DNA from 2 places in the Shewanella sp. SM55 genome. Region 1 is predicted to be linked to the other one. Evidence: predicted binding sites of a transcription regulator. Region 1 holds the regulator's gene; the other holds the start of a gene.
The links. Region 1 encodes NrdR, which represses ribonucleotide reductase genes. Its sites were predicted from a motif close to AAACACNANATNTNGTGTTT; they were not measured.
Positions count from the first base shown of each region.

Region 2: nrdD (anaerobic ribonucleoside-triphosphate reductase) is a predicted target of NrdR. The motif match lies at 2,341-2,360, and genes of this name have one in related genera.

Region 1 covers NZ_JAKKRS010000002.1:416,029-424,091, forward strand. Annotated here, with positions in the region: gene nusB (transcription antitermination factor NusB) at 1-221, opposite strand, end outside; gene ribE (6,7-dimethyl-8-ribityllumazine synthase) at 233-712, opposite strand; gene ribBA (bifunctional 3,4-dihydroxy-2-butanone-4-phosphate synthase/GTP cyclohydrolase II) at 843-1,946, opposite strand; gene L5L91_RS05155 (riboflavin synthase) at 2,042-2,698, opposite strand; gene ribD (bifunctional diaminohydroxyphosphoribosylaminopyrimidine deaminase/5-amino-6-(5-phosphoribosylamino)uracil reductase RibD) at 2,749-3,927, opposite strand; gene nrdR (transcriptional regulator NrdR) at 4,047-4,496, opposite strand; gene glyA (serine hydroxymethyltransferase) at 4,827-6,080, opposite strand; gene ettA (energy-dependent translational throttle protein EttA) at 6,270-7,937, shown strand.
Region 2 covers NZ_JAKKRS010000001.1:317,580-325,642, forward strand. Annotated here, with positions in the region: gene nrdG (anaerobic ribonucleoside-triphosphate reductase-activating protein) at 1-78, opposite strand, end outside; gene nrdD (anaerobic ribonucleoside-triphosphate reductase) at 192-2,309, opposite strand; gene L5L91_RS01455 (hypothetical protein) at 2,571-3,260, opposite strand; gene L5L91_RS01460 (MarR family winged helix-turn-helix transcriptional regulator) at 3,380-3,859, opposite strand; gene L5L91_RS01465 (NADP-dependent oxidoreductase) at 4,006-5,016, shown strand; gene rssA (patatin-like phospholipase RssA) at 5,152-6,099, opposite strand; gene L5L91_RS01475 (DEAD/DEAH box helicase) at 6,350-7,705, shown strand; gene L5L91_RS01480 (DUF3010 family protein) at 7,909-8,063, shown strand, end outside.

The sequences.
Region 1 (8,063 bases):
ATCGGGCGTTCCAGATGCGGGATGATCAGCTCATCCAATTGGGTTTTCTTCGTTGCAACGCCTGAAAATAGCTCACGAAAATAAGCTACATCAACACCGTCGAGACTTTGTTCAGTTAAAAACTCATGCTCGACATCGGCAATATTATTCCCGCTTAGTTGCCATGAATAAATGGCTTGAACGGCTAAACGGCGGGCCTTGCGGCGCTCAGAAGGCTTCATTATTTTTCCTACTATAACAACTGTTGTTCAAGTTCTTGCAGAACATTGACCATTTCAAGCAGGCTTAGAGCAGCTTCGCCGCCTTTGTTACCCGCTTTGGTACCTGAACGTTCAATCGCTTGTTCAATGGTATCAGTGGTCAAAACACCGAAAGCAACAGGCAGATCAAATTCTAAAGCAACTTGAGCTAGACCTTTATTACATTCGCCTGCAACAAAATCAAAATGAGGAGTACCACCACGGATCACCGCACCTAATGCGATAATACCGTCGAATTTACCACTGGCAGCTACGCGACGCGCAGCTAGCGGCAACTCAACCGCACCTGGTACACGGACAACAGTGATATTGTCGTCGCTGACTTGGCCAAAACGTTTCAGCGTGTCAAGTGCACCTTCAAGCAAGCTCTCAACTAAAAAGCTGTTGAAACGCGAAATTACAATCGCAACTTTGGCATTTTTCGCTTCGATATTACCTTGAACTACGTTCATTATCTTACCTAATTTAGCTAAAGCACCCAGCTCGGGGCGAAAAGTGGCGACATGATATCACAGCCAATTGCCCAGAGCCCTATGCAAATTATCAGAAATTGTTAATTTTACTTCAGTGTAACTTTGGGTTTCAGTCCGCCACATACTCAGTCACTTCAAGGCCAAAGCCTGAAAGTGAGTGGTAGCGTTTAGGCGAGCTGAGCAGGCGCATCTTAGTCACACCAAGGCTGGCGAGAATTTGCGAACCCACACCCACACGGCGCGACGTCCCCTGCCATTTTGCAGAAGCAGGCGCTTGGCCTTGATCTTCAGCTTCAAAGGCTTTCACCTTAGAAAGGATTTCACAGGGATGTTCTTGATTACCGAGTAAAACCAATACACCACCTTCTGCAGAAATACGCTCCATCGCCTTTTCGAGTGGCCAGCTGCGTTGCTGATCGCGCTCTGAGTGGAGTAAATCGTTGAAGGTATTTTGCAAATGCACGCGCACCAAACAATCTTCTTTCACCTCACCTTTGACTAAGGCAAAGTGCAGTTGATTGTCGATAGTGTCTCTGAAGGTCACCATGTCGAACTCACCGAAACGGGTCGGTAATTTGCATTTAGCTTCACGCACAACCGTGGTTTCTTTGGTGTTGCGATACTCGATTAAAGCCGCGATAGTGCCGATTTTGATGCCATGCAACTCGGAGAAAATCTCCAAATCTGGGCGACGTGCCATAGTGCCGTCTTCGTTCAAAATTTCAACGATAACGCCCGATGGCTCAAGTCCCGCAAGACGGGCTAAATCACAGCCAGCTTCAGTGTGGCCTGCGCGGGTTAATACGCCGCCGTCCTGTGCCATTAACGGGAAGATATGCCCTGGTTGCACTAAATCAGACGCTTTAGCCTCTTTAGCCACAGCCGCTTTCACCGTTACAGCGCGATCGTGGGCCGAAATACCGGTAGTCACACCTTCCGCCGCTTCAATAGAAACCGTAAAGTTAGTCGAGAACTGGGCGTTATTATTCGTCACCATTAAAGGCAAGTTTAACTGCTGGCAACGGGCTTTAGTCATGGTCTGGCAAATCAGCCCACGGCCATATTTCGCCATAAAGTTAATCGCTTCTGGCGTGACCATTTCGGCCGCCATGATCAAATCACCTTCGTTTTCTCTGTCTTCGTCATCCATCAAAATAACCATTTTGCCTTGACGAATATCTTCGATGATCTCTTCTATACTGTGCAGCGCCATTGTAGGACCTTATGATTTTGCTGTTATTATGAAATTCTATACCTAAATAACCTAAGCTGCCGATAAGCTTAAGTTAAATAATCTGCTCCTGTGCACTAACGCACAAAGCCGGCACGGGCTAACATTTCCATGGTGACGCCACCGCTCTTGCTGTCCTTGCCATCATAATTCATCAAGCGTTCAAGATAACGGGCGATTAAATCTACTTCGATATTCACCTTATCGCCCGCTTGCAGGTCGATTAAGGTGGTTTCACCTGCGGTATGGGGCACTATGGTCAAGCGGAATCGACTGCCGTCCACTTCGTTCACCGTCAGACTCACGCCGTCAATGGTAATGGAACCTTTGTGGGCTATGTAACGCCCAAGCTCTGCGGGTGCGGCTAACCAAAACTCGATGGCTTGCCCACGCACTAAGCGTTGCTCAACCGTTGCAATACCGTCCACATGGCCGCTGACCATATGGCCACCTAAACGCGTGGTGGGAGTAACGGCCTTTTCAAGATTCACCTTAGTGCCCACTTTATAGTTGGCAAACCCGGTTAGACTCACTGTTTCGGCTGAAACATCAGCCACATAACCGTCGGCTAGTTGCTGCACAACCGTTAAGCATACGCCATTGGTGGCAATACTGTCGCCTAAACGCACATCGGTTAAATCCAGTTTGCCGCTCGCGACGGTAAGGCGAATATCATCGCCTTTACGCTCCAGTTTGCGCAGGGTGCCAACGGCTTCAATAATCCCAGTAAACATGGTTAACTCACTTAATTAAATAAAGAAGTAATAAGGCATAAGACTCAAGGTTAAACGGTTATCTTGCTCCAATTCGATTTAGATAAAGAGGTATCAAGCTTAACGCTCAAGGTTAAACGGGTATCTGGCCCTAATTTGCGCTCATCGACCAAAGTGAGTGCAGGAATGTGTGCCATGGTTTGATAATCGGGCAATTGCAGCAAATTACGCCCATGCCCACCGAGGATTTTCATCGCTTGATATAGCACTAACTCATCGGCCAGCCCCTCTGCTAAAAATGCGCCCGCTAAGGTTGCACCCGCTTCCACCAACACGTGATTACAGCTTTGGCCTAAATAGCTTAATAGTTCAGGCAATGAGACGCGACCTTCAATTGCAGGTAACAGGAGGCAACTCACATGGGAGGGCAATTGTGCTTGAAACTCTGCGGGATAAGCCACGGTCGAGACCAAGAGTATCGGCGATACAATAGCCAAACATGCAGCAGATAACGGCAAACGGGCGTGACTATCGAGTATGACTCTTAATGGCTGCAGTAATTGCGCCTCGGTTACACTGTCTTTTAAGCTGCCAAGTTCCTGATAACGCACATTGAGTGAGGGATCGTCCGCCAGTATGGTTTCAATTCCCGTGACCAGTGCACAAGAACGTAAACGTAATCGCTGCACGTCGCGGCGAGATTCTGGACTAGTTATCCATTTAGACACACCGTTAGACAGCGCGGTTTTACCATCAAGACTCGCAGCCAATTTGACAGTGACTCTGGGTAAACCTGATTCCATACGCTTCATAAAGCCTAAATTCAAGGCATAGGCTTCATCGCGATGTAATCCCACATCCACTTCAATGCCGGCGTCGCGCAGCATTTGAATGCCACGACCACCTACTTGCGGATTAGGATCTTCCACCGCCACTACTACACGTTTAACGCCAATATTGATCAGCGCCAAGGCGCAGGGCGGCGTGCGGCCATAATGGCTGCAGGGCTCTAAAGTGACATAGGCCGTTGCGCCGCGGGCGCGTTCGCCAGCCATACGTAGCGCATGCACTTCGGCGTGGGGTTCACCCGCTTTTTGATGATAACCTTCACCGATGATTTGATTATCTTTAACGATAACGCAGCCCACACAGGGATTGGGTCTTGTGGTGTAAAAGCCTTTGCGCGCCAATTGAATCGCGCGGCTCATCATTTGGGTATCGAGTACGGACCAACTTATGTTCAAGCTCATGTTCAACCCTGTTGTTAAAGGTTTCGGCTTTCACCAGTCTTACAAACCTGTCTTTTAAATTTGTGCTTTCACGCCAATCGCTCGTACACGTCTGCCTTGTCGGCGACAAAACTCAATGACTACTTTTGCAGCTTGGCGATGGCTTCGCCAAATTCAGACACGTCTTCAAAGGCGCGGTACACAGAAGCGAAACGAATGTAGGCGACTTTATCTAGGCTCATCAATTGCTCCATCATTAAGTTACCCACCATTTCTGACGGCACTTCCCGCTCGCCAGTGGCGCGCAGAGTAGACTTGATTTTGCTGAGTGCTTGCTCTATTTCATCCATAGATACGGGGCGTTTTTCAACGGCGCGCAACATGCCACCTTGGAGTTTTTCTTCATCAAAGGGTTGGCGTGAACCATCGCGCTTAATCACCCTAGGCATAACTAATTCGGCGCCTTCGAAGGTGGTAAATCTTTCATGACATTCGGTGCATTCTCGGCGACGGCGCACTTGGTGGCCTTCTGCCACTAATCGGGAATCGATGACTTTAGTATCTGTCGCGCTACAAAATGGACAATGCATTGAGCCTCCTGCCAGTGAATGGTGGTAAAGCGTTAATGGCTTTACCTGTTAAATCTCAGTCAAACGCAATGGATTTAAACCTAAGATTTTACCAATAAAAATGGCCGCGAGATGCGGCCATGAGATTTTATCCTATTTATGGGCTGAGGTTAACTACCTGAGCTTAACAACCTAATGTTAAGTGCCTGATGCTAAATACCTGATGTTAAGTGCCTGATGCTAAATACCTGATGTTAAGTGCCTGATGCTAAATACCTGATGTGATAAGTATCAAGTCTGTCGGCGGTCAATCTCGGCCCTTCATCTACTAAGCGTAGATGCATAGGCAAATTAGCCGTAAACAGGGAAACGTGCGCAAAGTGCCAATACTTGGCCTTTCACACGTTCAATCACAGCAGGATTGTTCGCATCATCAAGGATGTCACAAATCCAGCCCGTCAGCTCTTTCGATTCCGCTTCTTTAAAGCCGCGACGCGTAATGGCTGGCGTACCGATACGCACACCTGAGGTCACAAAGGGTGAACGTGGGTCATTTGGCACTGAGTTTTTGTTCACAGTAATGTTAGCGCTACCTAAAGCGGCATCGGCTTCTTTACCCGTTAAGTCACGACCAATCAGGTCAACTAGCATTAAGTGGTTGCTGGTTCCGCCAGAGACGATTTTGTAACCGCGCTCAAGGAACACTTCAACCATAGCTTTAGCGTTATTAACCACTTGCTGTTGGTACACTTTAAATTCTGGCTCTAGGGCTTCTTTGAACGCAACCGCTTTACCTGCGATAACGTGCATCAATGGGCCACCTTGACCGCCTGGGAATACCGCAGAGTTCAACTTTTTGTACAAGTCTTCATCGTCAGCAGCAGATAGGATCACGCCACCACGGGGACCCGCTAAGGTTTTGTGGGTCGTAGATGTCACAACGTGCGCGTGTGGTACTGGGTTTGGATAAACGCCCGCAGCAATAAGACCGGCAACGTGCGCCATGTCGACAAATAAATAAGCACCGATTTTGTCTGCGATTTCACGCATTTTTGCCCAATCAACGATACCTGAATAGGCAGAGAAACCGCCGATCATCATCTTAGGCTTATGTTCTAAGGCAATACGCTCCATCTCGTCATAGTCAATTTTGCCAGACTCGTCGATACCATAAGGAATGATGTTGTACAGTTTGCCAGAGAAGTTAACCGGTGAACCGTGGGTCAAGTGACCACCGTGGGCTAAGTTCATGCCCAGTACGGTATCGCCAGGTTTTAACAATGCCATGTAAACCGCGCTGTTTGCCTGTGAACCTGAATGAGGTTGTACGTTAGCGTAAGTTGCGCCAAACAGTTCTTTCGCACGTTCAATCGCTAAGGTTTCAACTACGTCCACATACTCACAACCACCATAGTAACGCTTGCCTGGATAGCCTTCAGCGTACTTATTGGTTAACTGTGAACCTTGCGCTTCCATCACGCGTGGACTGGTGTAGTTTTCAGAAGCAATCAGCTCAATATGCTCTTCTTGACGCAGAGTTTCATTCTGAATTGCGTTAAACAGTTCCGGATCATAATCTGCGATATTCATATCTTTTTTCAGCATTGCTTACTCCAGCTGCCAATTCTTATAGGTAGGGTTGCGCGGTATTCTACTCGGAACGCGGTCACAATCCCAGTATTTGAAACATGAAATTCCTGCAGAGAGTGCTTGAACTTGGCTCATTGTCGAGTTGAGTTCGGCGCGCAATCGAGTAGAATTAGCCGCATCATTAGTCACTTAAGATAGAGAAAAATGGCTCAGTTTGTTTACAGCATGCTGCGGGTGGGTAAAATTGTTCCGCCTAAGAAGCAGATCCTTAAAGATATTTCTTTAAGCTTTTTCCCCGGCGCCAAAATTGGCGTACTCGGCCTCAACGGTTCAGGTAAGTCGACACTACTGCGCATTATGGCGGGTATCGACACCGAAATTGAAGGCGAAGCGCGCCCAATGCCGGGATTGAAAATCGGTTACCTGCCGCAGGAACCTAAACTCGATCCGAATCAAACCGTACGTGAAGCGATTGAAGAAGCGGTAGCAGAGGCAAAAAATGCCCTGACTCGCCTCGATGCCGTTTACGCAGCCTACGCCGAGCCGGATGCCGATTTCGACGCCCTTGCAAAAGAGCAAGGCGAACTCGAAGCCATTATTCAAGCCCAAGATGCCCATAACTTAGAGTACGTCCTTGAGCGCGCCGCCAACGCCCTGCGTCTGCCAGATTGGGATGAGAAAATCGAAGTATTATCCGGTGGTGAACGTCGCCGCGTGGCGATTTGTCGCTTGCTGCTTGAAAAACCAGAAATGCTGTTACTGGACGAACCAACCAACCACTTGGATGCTGAATCTGTGGCTTGGCTTGAGCACTTCCTGCAGGAATATGCTGGTACTGTGGTCGCGATTACCCATGACAGGTACTTCCTCGACAATGCCGCTGGCTGGATTTTAGAACTCGACCGCGGTGAAGGTATTCCGTGGGAAGGTAACTATTCTTCATGGCTTGAGCAGAAAGATGCCCGTCTAAAGCAAGAATCGGCTACCGAAAGCGCTCGCCAAAAGACCATTGCCAAAGAATTGGAATGGGTACGTCAAGGCGCGAAAGGCCGCCAGTCTAAAGGCAAAGCCCGTATGGCACGCTTTGAAGAACTGAACACTAACGATTACCAAAAACGTAACGAAACCAACGAGCTGTTTATTCCGCCAGGACCACGTTTAGGTGACAAGGTTATTGAAGTGAATAACCTGACCAAATCTTACGGTGACCGCGTATTGATCGACAACCTGTCGTTCTCTGTGCCTAAGGGCGCGATCGTCGGCATTATCGGTGCCAACGGCGCGGGTAAATCGACCCTGTTCCGCATGTTATCCGGCGCTGAAAAGCCAGACAGCGGCAGCATTGAGCTGGGTGATACAGTGCAACTGGCCTCGGTTGAGCAGTTCCGCGATTCGATGAATGATAAGAACACCATTTGGGAAGAAATCTCCGGTGGTCAAGACATCATGCGTATCAACAACATGGAAATCCCGAGCCGTGCCTATGTAGGCCGCTTCAATTTCCGTGGTGGCGATCAGCAAAAAGTCATCGGTACTTTATCTGGTGGTGAACGTAACCGCGTGCATTTAGCCAAACTGCTGCAAGCGGGCGGTAACGTATTACTCCTCGACGAACCCACCAACGATTTAGACGTTGAAACCCTGCGCGCACTGGAAGAAGCGATTCTGGAATTCCCCGGTTGCGCTATGGTGATTTCGCATGACCGTTGGTTCCTCGACCGTATCGCGACCCACATTCTGGATTACCGTGACGAAGGCCAAGTGAACTTCTACGAAGGTAACTACACAGAATACTCGGCATGGTTGAAAAACACCTATGGCGCCGATGTGGTTGAGCCACACCGCTTGAAATACAAGCGCATGATAAAGTAAATCTAGAATCTAGAATCTAGAATCTAGACAAGTGTAAATCTGAGGAGTTTAGCTCGAAAGGGTTAAGCTCCTTTTTTATGGCATTCAGTTACGCTATGAGTGCCGTAGACTTTGGCGCTATTTCAA
Region 2 (8,063 bases), on a different contig from region 1:
ACAACCAGAAACAAACAAGGTCGCACGCGTACCAGGACCATTGACCACATCGATAGGGAAATACTGATGGTAATTCATTGATGGTCACTCACAGTGCATTTCATCTTTTAACATTGGTACTTACCCCATGGCACCATTGATGCCACGTGATGCCACGGAATAAGTCTAACAGGCAGAATAAGGTAATAGTGTTACAAGTGTTTGATCCTGCGTTTTACTTCTTCTTGCTTGCCATAATTAAAGGGCCGCGCATCTGGGCTGCCTAAGTAACCGCACACACGACGCGTCACAGAAACCCGACTAGGCTCATGATTGCCACACTTAGGGCAAGTGAACCCTTTACTGGTACAACTAAATTCACCGGTAAAGCCACAGTCGTAGCATTCATCAATTGGCGTGTTAGTGCCATAGTAAGGCACGCGGCTGTAGCTATAATCCCAGACGTTTTCCAGCGCTTCGAGGTTATGCTGCATATTGGGATATTCGCCATAACAAATAAAGCCGCCGTTCGCGATAGCGGGATATGGCTGTTCAAAATCAATTTTATCGTAAGGATTAACACTTTTTTCCACATCAAGGTGAAAACTATTGGTGTAATACCCCTTATCAGTCACCCCAGTGACTAGCCCAAATTGCTTCGCATCCAGTTTACAAAAACGGCTGCAGAGACTCTCACTTGGCGTGCTATACAGACTAAAGCCATAACCTGTTTCGGCCTTCCACGCATCGGTAGCCGCTTTAAGATAAGCTACAATAGCAACGGCTTTTTCCCTTAATTGTGCATCATCAAATACATGGGTTTGGGTTCCATAGAGTGCATTCATGGTTTCATGCAGTCCAATGTAACCGAGTGAAATCGACGCACGGCCATTTTTAAAGATTTGCGCCACATCATCATCTGCCCGTAAACGTACACCACAGGCGCCTTCCATATAGAGGATAGGTGCCACGCGGGCTTTAACACCGTTCAGTCGCTCAATACGGGTATCCAGCGCTTTACGGGCTAATACTAATCTGTCATCTAAAATGCGATAAAACTCAGTCTCATCGCCATTGGCTTCTAAGGCAATCCGCGGCAAGTTTAGACTGACCACTCCCAAATTATTGCGCCCTTCATGCACAAGCTCGCCATTTTCTTCATAGGTGCCTAAAAAGCTACGGCAGCCCATTGGGGTTTTAAATGAACCAGTCACTTTCTCGACTTGCTCGTAGTTGAGAATGTCGGGATACATGCGCATTGTTGCGCATTTGAGCGCCATCTGTTTTACATCGTAATTGCAATCGCCCGCTTTATGATTAATACCATCACGAATCGCAAACACTAGCTTAGGGAATACTGCAGTCTTGCGATTTTTACCCAATCCCGCCATCCGCACTTTGAGCATTGATTGCTGAATTAAGCGTGATTCCCATGACGTGCCTAAACCAAACCCAAAGGTCACGAACGGTGTTTGGCCATTGGCAGTGTGTAAGGTATTGACCTCATATTCCAAAGACTGGAATGCATCGTGACATTCTTTTTCAGTTTGCGCCGTGGCAAAGGCTTTGGCGTCGGTAATCTTCCAATTCAGGGCAATTTGGTAATGCTTGTCGTAGCTCTTAGCGACAAATGGCGCTAACACTTCATCGATACGGTTGATAGTAGTTCCGCCATAGATATGACTCGCCACTTGGGCAATAATCTGAGCGGTCACCGCTGTCGCTGTTGAAATAGACTTAGGGGTTTCAATTTCGGCATTACCCATTTTAAAGCCGTGGGTCAACATGCCAGCTAAATCAATCAACATGCAGTTAAACATCGGGAAAAACGGAGAGTAATCTAAGTCGTGGTAATGGATCTCGCCCGCTTCATGGGCAGCGACTACATCCTTTGGCAAAATATGACTCTTGGCGTAATGTTTGGCGACTATGCCCGCGAGTAAATCCCGCTGAGTAGGAATGACTTTTGAATCTTTATTAGCATTTTCATTGAGTAAAGCCGCATTGCTTTGCTCAACTAAACCACGGATTTCGAGGTTGAGTTTACTGGTCGCTTCACGGCACACATCTCTGTCGTGGCGGTATTCGATATACACCCGCGCCAGGGACTTGTACGGCCCTTCCATCAGTAAATTCTCAACCGCATCTTGTAGATGGTGGATATCGACTTCAGCTAATGGCGCGACGCTCTGACTGATACACGCTGCCACTGTCGCTGCATAGTCGCCATCCTCTATTCCAACTGAGTTTGCAGCGGCATTCACTGCATCCCTTATCCTTGTTTCATCAAAAGGTGTGCGGCAACCATCACGCTTAATTACGACTGGCATTGTTCAGTTCCTCTCCATCTCGCCTAAAAATTAACACTACATCTAGTGATTTTAAAAGCATAAAACACAATATGTAGAGCATTAGGCTACAATGACGGTAAGGAGTCCATGATCCAGATCATAGTTTTTAGGATGAAATAAAAGAACAAACAAGAACTGCAGCTAGGCCCAATTATCTGAAAATTGCGCCTTGACCTGCTGATTAAACCCAGCTAGTTGAATGCGTGACAATTTGTGTTTATCACGCACTATGGATGTGAATTAACGTTTAGCAAGCGCAAGATAACTACTGAGTTGGCCCGATGCTGACTGATGCGCCCCCATAGATGAGGCGAGTTGCATCATAGATTTTAGCCCCTGCCACTGCTGCTTTTGAGCATCCGTAAGCGGAGGTTCAGAATTCAAATAATCCGTCAATTGGCTAAGGACTTTCGTGGCCTTCTGGGCTAGCACCGGCGACTGAGCATCATCCATATTGGTTAAGACGTTCTTAGCATCAACTAAGGTATTGATAAGAGGATTATTGGGTGATTTTTTAGCTAATGATTTGATTTCATCATCTAAAAAATCTTGCAACGATTGTTTAGTCGGCGTTGTTGTGCTCGGCACTGTAATACCGTTTTTCGATAAACGCTCGAGTTGCACATCCGATAAAATGCCATCTTTTTGTAAGCGCGACACCAATGCGGGAATATCGGCGACGCCAAATTGACCATCGGCAAAAAAATCCTTCGCCATCGATTGAATTTTCTGTGCGCGTTGCGCCCGTGGCGACAGCGCTATCTCATCGGTTTTACCTTTATCGGGTTTGGTAGCATCCGTCTGCGTTTTATTTGTTTCTGTCGTAGTATCGGTTTTAGCCGTGCTCGTCTTTTGGCTATTGGCACCATAAGCATCGGCGATACTGGCACTGCTGCGATTAAGATTAAAGGCATTTAAAATAGAATTCATCGTCAAAAATTCGGCGTCTAAGACTCAATGACGGTTTTAAAGCAAAAACTAAGCCAATCAAGTATTAATCAGTGCAACCCCTGAGTTAATAGCATCACTATGCATAAACTAACTTATATCTAGGACTGTATGTCTTCGATCAAGGCAAGACATTGCCGCCTTAGTAAATCGAGTGCCTCAGCGTCCATCTGCACTTTATCAAGCAAGGTTTGCTTCAAGGCAAGAGCTTCGTGCCTGATACCCTCTCCTTGACTTGTCAGAGTGATCAGCTTTTTCCGCTCATCTTCAATGCAGGCCAAACGCGTGATCAAGCCTTTTACCTCTAATCGCTTAACGATAGGCGTTAGCGTCCCCATATCGAGCTTAGTCGCCGCTGATAGCTGGGTTTGGCTACAGCCGTTTTGACGCCACAGGGTTTGCATCACCAGATATTGAGGGAAAGTTAACTCGTATGCCTCGAGTAGAGGCCGATAAGCACGCACTAATGCATTGCTCGCAGAATATAACGCGAAACAAACATTATCGGATAAACAGAGTGGAGCTTGGCTATGAGTCTGTTTTGTAGCGTCTAGCTCAGGTTGAGGTAAGCAATTCTGCACGTTTAAGCGCCTGTCATTTAAACATAACACTATCTTATCCGATCTGTCCCACCCCATCTAGTTTGCGCGCAAACTATTTGCATTCAATCTTAAAGCCACGTAGAGTTAACATCATTAGTTTGCGCACAAACAAAAAGTGATTTTTTATGAAGAGTATGACTGAAACCCGTGAAATCCATCTAGCTAGTCGCCCAGAAGGCATGCCTACAGCACAGAACTTTACTTTAGTAAATAAAGCGTTAGCACCTCTCGCTGATGGACAAGTGCTGATTAAAAATCTATGGATGTCGGTTGACCCTTACATGCGCGGGCGCATGGTTGATCGCAAGAGTTATGTTCCGCCCTTCGCCTTAAATCAAGTCTTAGAAGGCGGTGCGATTGGTGAAGTTATCGCGTCAAAAAACACCAAGTTCCCGGTTGGTACTAAAGTCAGCAGCATGCTAGGTTGGCGTGAACACGCAGTCACAGATACCGCAGGACTGACAGCTTTACCACTAACTACGCTTGATAATTCACATTTCCTCGGCGTACTCGGAATGCCAGGCATGACAGCTTGGACAGGACTGACTCACATTACAGATTTAAAAGCGGGTGAGACACTGTTCGTTTCCGCAGCCTCTGGCGCAGTAGGTAGCGTAGCCTGCCAAATTGGTAAACTAATAGGTGCTCGTGTAATAGCCTCTGTCGGTTCAGATGAAAAAGCTGAATTATTAAAAAGTTATGGTGTTGATGCGGTCATCAATTACAAGACTTGTGGCAATCTTACCCAAGCGTTGACAAAAGCCGCCCCAGAAGGAATTGACGTGTATTTTGAGAACGTCGGTGGCGAGCATTTAGCCGCAGCGCTGAGCAATATGAAAGATCATGGACGTATCGCTGTTTGCGGTATGATTTCGCAATATAACAACACAACTCCAACACCTGGCCCTGACAACTTAGCCCTAATTGTAATGCGAAAACTCAAGTTAGAAGGTTTTATCGTATCCGAACATTGGGCGCATTATCCTGAGTTCACCGCAAAAATGGCTCAATGGTTAGCGGAAGGCAAAGTCAAAGCAGAACAAACAATTTATCAAGGGCTTGAACAAGCACCTGATGCTTTTATCGGTCTATTTGAAGGTAAGAATCGCGGTAAAATGTTGGTAAAACTAGCCTAAGTCACCAACAAAGCGGTATAAACATCTCAATATGATATAGCAAATAGTCGGTATCGCGAAAGTGATACCGACTTTTGTTTATCTTGCAATCAAACGCTATCTATATGAAAGCTTTTGACTCTACATTTTGCATCATCAGCCTTTCCAGAGCGCAGCTTCAATCAAGTGGGCGACTTTCTCCACCGCCGCTTCGCCGGCGGCAATCGCCTCATCAGCACGATGAAACTCCATAGTGCCGATATTTCCCACCTCTGGCACAATACAAATATCTGGTGGATCGCCCATCAACCGCGCCCGCTTATGTCTTTGCTCTAAAATACCCATAGATTGCGACATCACAGCAATCATCCCCGGATTCGATTTAGTGCCGAGTGAAAACTTATCGGTTAGGTTGCTGACATAATCTCGGCCACGGGCGAATAAATCCATAAAGCCCGTTTCTTGTCGCGCTGGCATATCCATTTCAGCTTGGACAGTCCTTTGGCTGGTCATATTCACGGGTAACACTTGGATACGCCCAGAATGATAACCATATAAATCCACTGCAATCACTACATCAACACCCATGGCACGGCTGACCGAAACAGGAACAGGATTCACTACAGCACCATCGACTAACCAGCGATCTCCTTGTCTGACCGGGGCTAAAATCCCCGGCATGGAGCAAGAGGCCCGTACCGCTTGCCGTAAATCCCCTTCAGTAAACCAAATTTCCTGACCAGAGTATAAGTCAGTCGCGACGGCTGCAAAGGGACGATTGAGATTCTCAATATTCACATCTCCTATACGTGCATGCAGCACATCGAACACCTTGTCTCCGCCGATAAGCCCGCCTTTACGCCATCGAATATCCATCAAGCCAAGCACGTCCCAACTAGAAAAACTGCGCACCCATCTTTCTAACTCGGGTAAATGATCATGGGCGTAAGCGGCCCCCACTAAAGCCCCCACCGAACATCCAGCCACTTTATCGGGCTTAATACCCATGGCAGCTAAACCATTCAATACACCTATATGTGCCCAACCTTTCGCCGCCCCACTACCCAAAGCAATACCTACCGAAGGGGTTGTTCCGTTAGCCATAAATCATTTCTCCTGTAACTCAATGCAGTACACGATAACGTAAAATCCTGCCATATCCACTGTCAATCGGTAAAAACGACACAATTAAGAGGTTGTAACACCAATGTAAATAAATACAATCAACAGAGCATAAATGGCACACTTTCTACATCAATCCGTGCATGAAGCAGAGATAATCACCGATGTGGATAGCTGAGCAAGGGCGATTAAGGCTATAATCTGCCCTTACTAAGATTTAGGGGATATACCTTTGCAATTTACCGATTTTTCTCTGGACCAGCGTCTGCTTCAAAGCATAAAACATATGGGGATCACAGAACCCACCGCCATCCAGGAACAAGCACTGCCTATCGCATTGGCAGGTAAAGATTTAATGGCGTCATCAAAAACGGGCTCAGGTAAAACCTTAGCGTTTTTGTTACCCGCATTGCAAAGAGTCATTTCTACCCGCTCACTGTCGAAACGTGATCCTAGAGTCTTGATTTTATTACCGACCCGCGAACTAGCGCATCAGGTTTATAGTCAGCTTCGCCTGCTTGTCGCCAACACCCAATACAAGGCCATCAGCGTACTGGGCGGTGAAAACTTTAATGACCAAGCCAAAGCCTTAGCGAAAGAACCGCATTTTATTGTCGCGACTCCAGGCCGTATCGCCGATCATTTAGAACAGAAGCATCTTTTTCTCAATGGCTTAGAGTTATTAGTCCTCGATGAAGCCGACCGCATGTTAGATTTAGGCTTTGCCCCGCAGTTAAAAGCCATCAACGATGCAGCCGATCATAAACGTCGTCAAACGCTGATGTTTTCGGCCACGTTAGATCACGACGAAATCAATGATATCGCAGCAACATTACTAAAAAATCCAGCGCACGTGGCGATTGGCGCGGCTCACTCTGAGCATAACGATATTCATCAACGTATCTTTTTATGTGACCACTTAGACCATAAAGAAGCGTTATTAGCCCGTTTGCTCAAAGATGAAACCCATAAACAAGTGATTATTTTTACCGCGACGCGTCCAGATACTGAGCGCTTAGCCGCTAAATTAACCACGCAAGGTTTTGCAACCGCCGCACTCAGCGGTGATTTAAAGCAGGCCGCACGAAACCAAATCATGGACCAATTTGCCCGTGGCCAACAACAAGTACTAGTGACAACCGATGTCGCCTCTCGCGGCCTGGATTTGCTCAATGTGTCCTTGGTCGTTAACTTCGACATGCCTAAATTTGCCGAAGAATACGTGCATCGTATCGGCCGTACTGGTCGTGCAGGCGCAAAAGGTGATGCGATATCGCTCGTCGGGCCAAAAGATTGGGACAACTTTAAGAAAGTCCAAGTCTTCCTCAGAAAAACCTTTGAGATCAGCACAATTCCAGGCCTAGAAGCTAAATTTAGTGGTCTAAAAAGCAAAGCTAAACAAACGCCAGTAAAACGTGTTGCTAAAGCGGAGCTTGCTAAAGGTAAGAGCAAAAGAACCAAAGCAACCACACCAGCACCGTCGCGGGATAAGCGTTTCATCACGGGCGTGGATGTCGGCGATGCTCCTATGCGTAGAAAACCTGCTGCGGCACAATTACTGCAAGATAATGATACTGAAGAAGTTTAAAACTAATTTATGCATAAAGGCCGGTGGATTTAACATCAGATATTATCTCTGATACAAATCACATAGGCATGATCTAATACTGGAAATTGACATACTAAAATTATCAGTCTGTCGCCAAGCGAATCAAAAGCGCATGGTAAACACTGATCCTCATGTCATTTCCAGCTACAATAGCGCTATTATCGATATTTTGAAGGTGTAACATGAGAGTTTGTGGTGTTGAATTAAAAGGTGGCGAAGCCATTATCAGTTTATTGAGCTATGAAGGTGAAACCTTCAATGTGCCAGAATGCCGTAAGGTGTCTTTCACCGTTTCCCAATCTGCTACCACAGAAGCTATTCGTGAGTTTCACTTCGC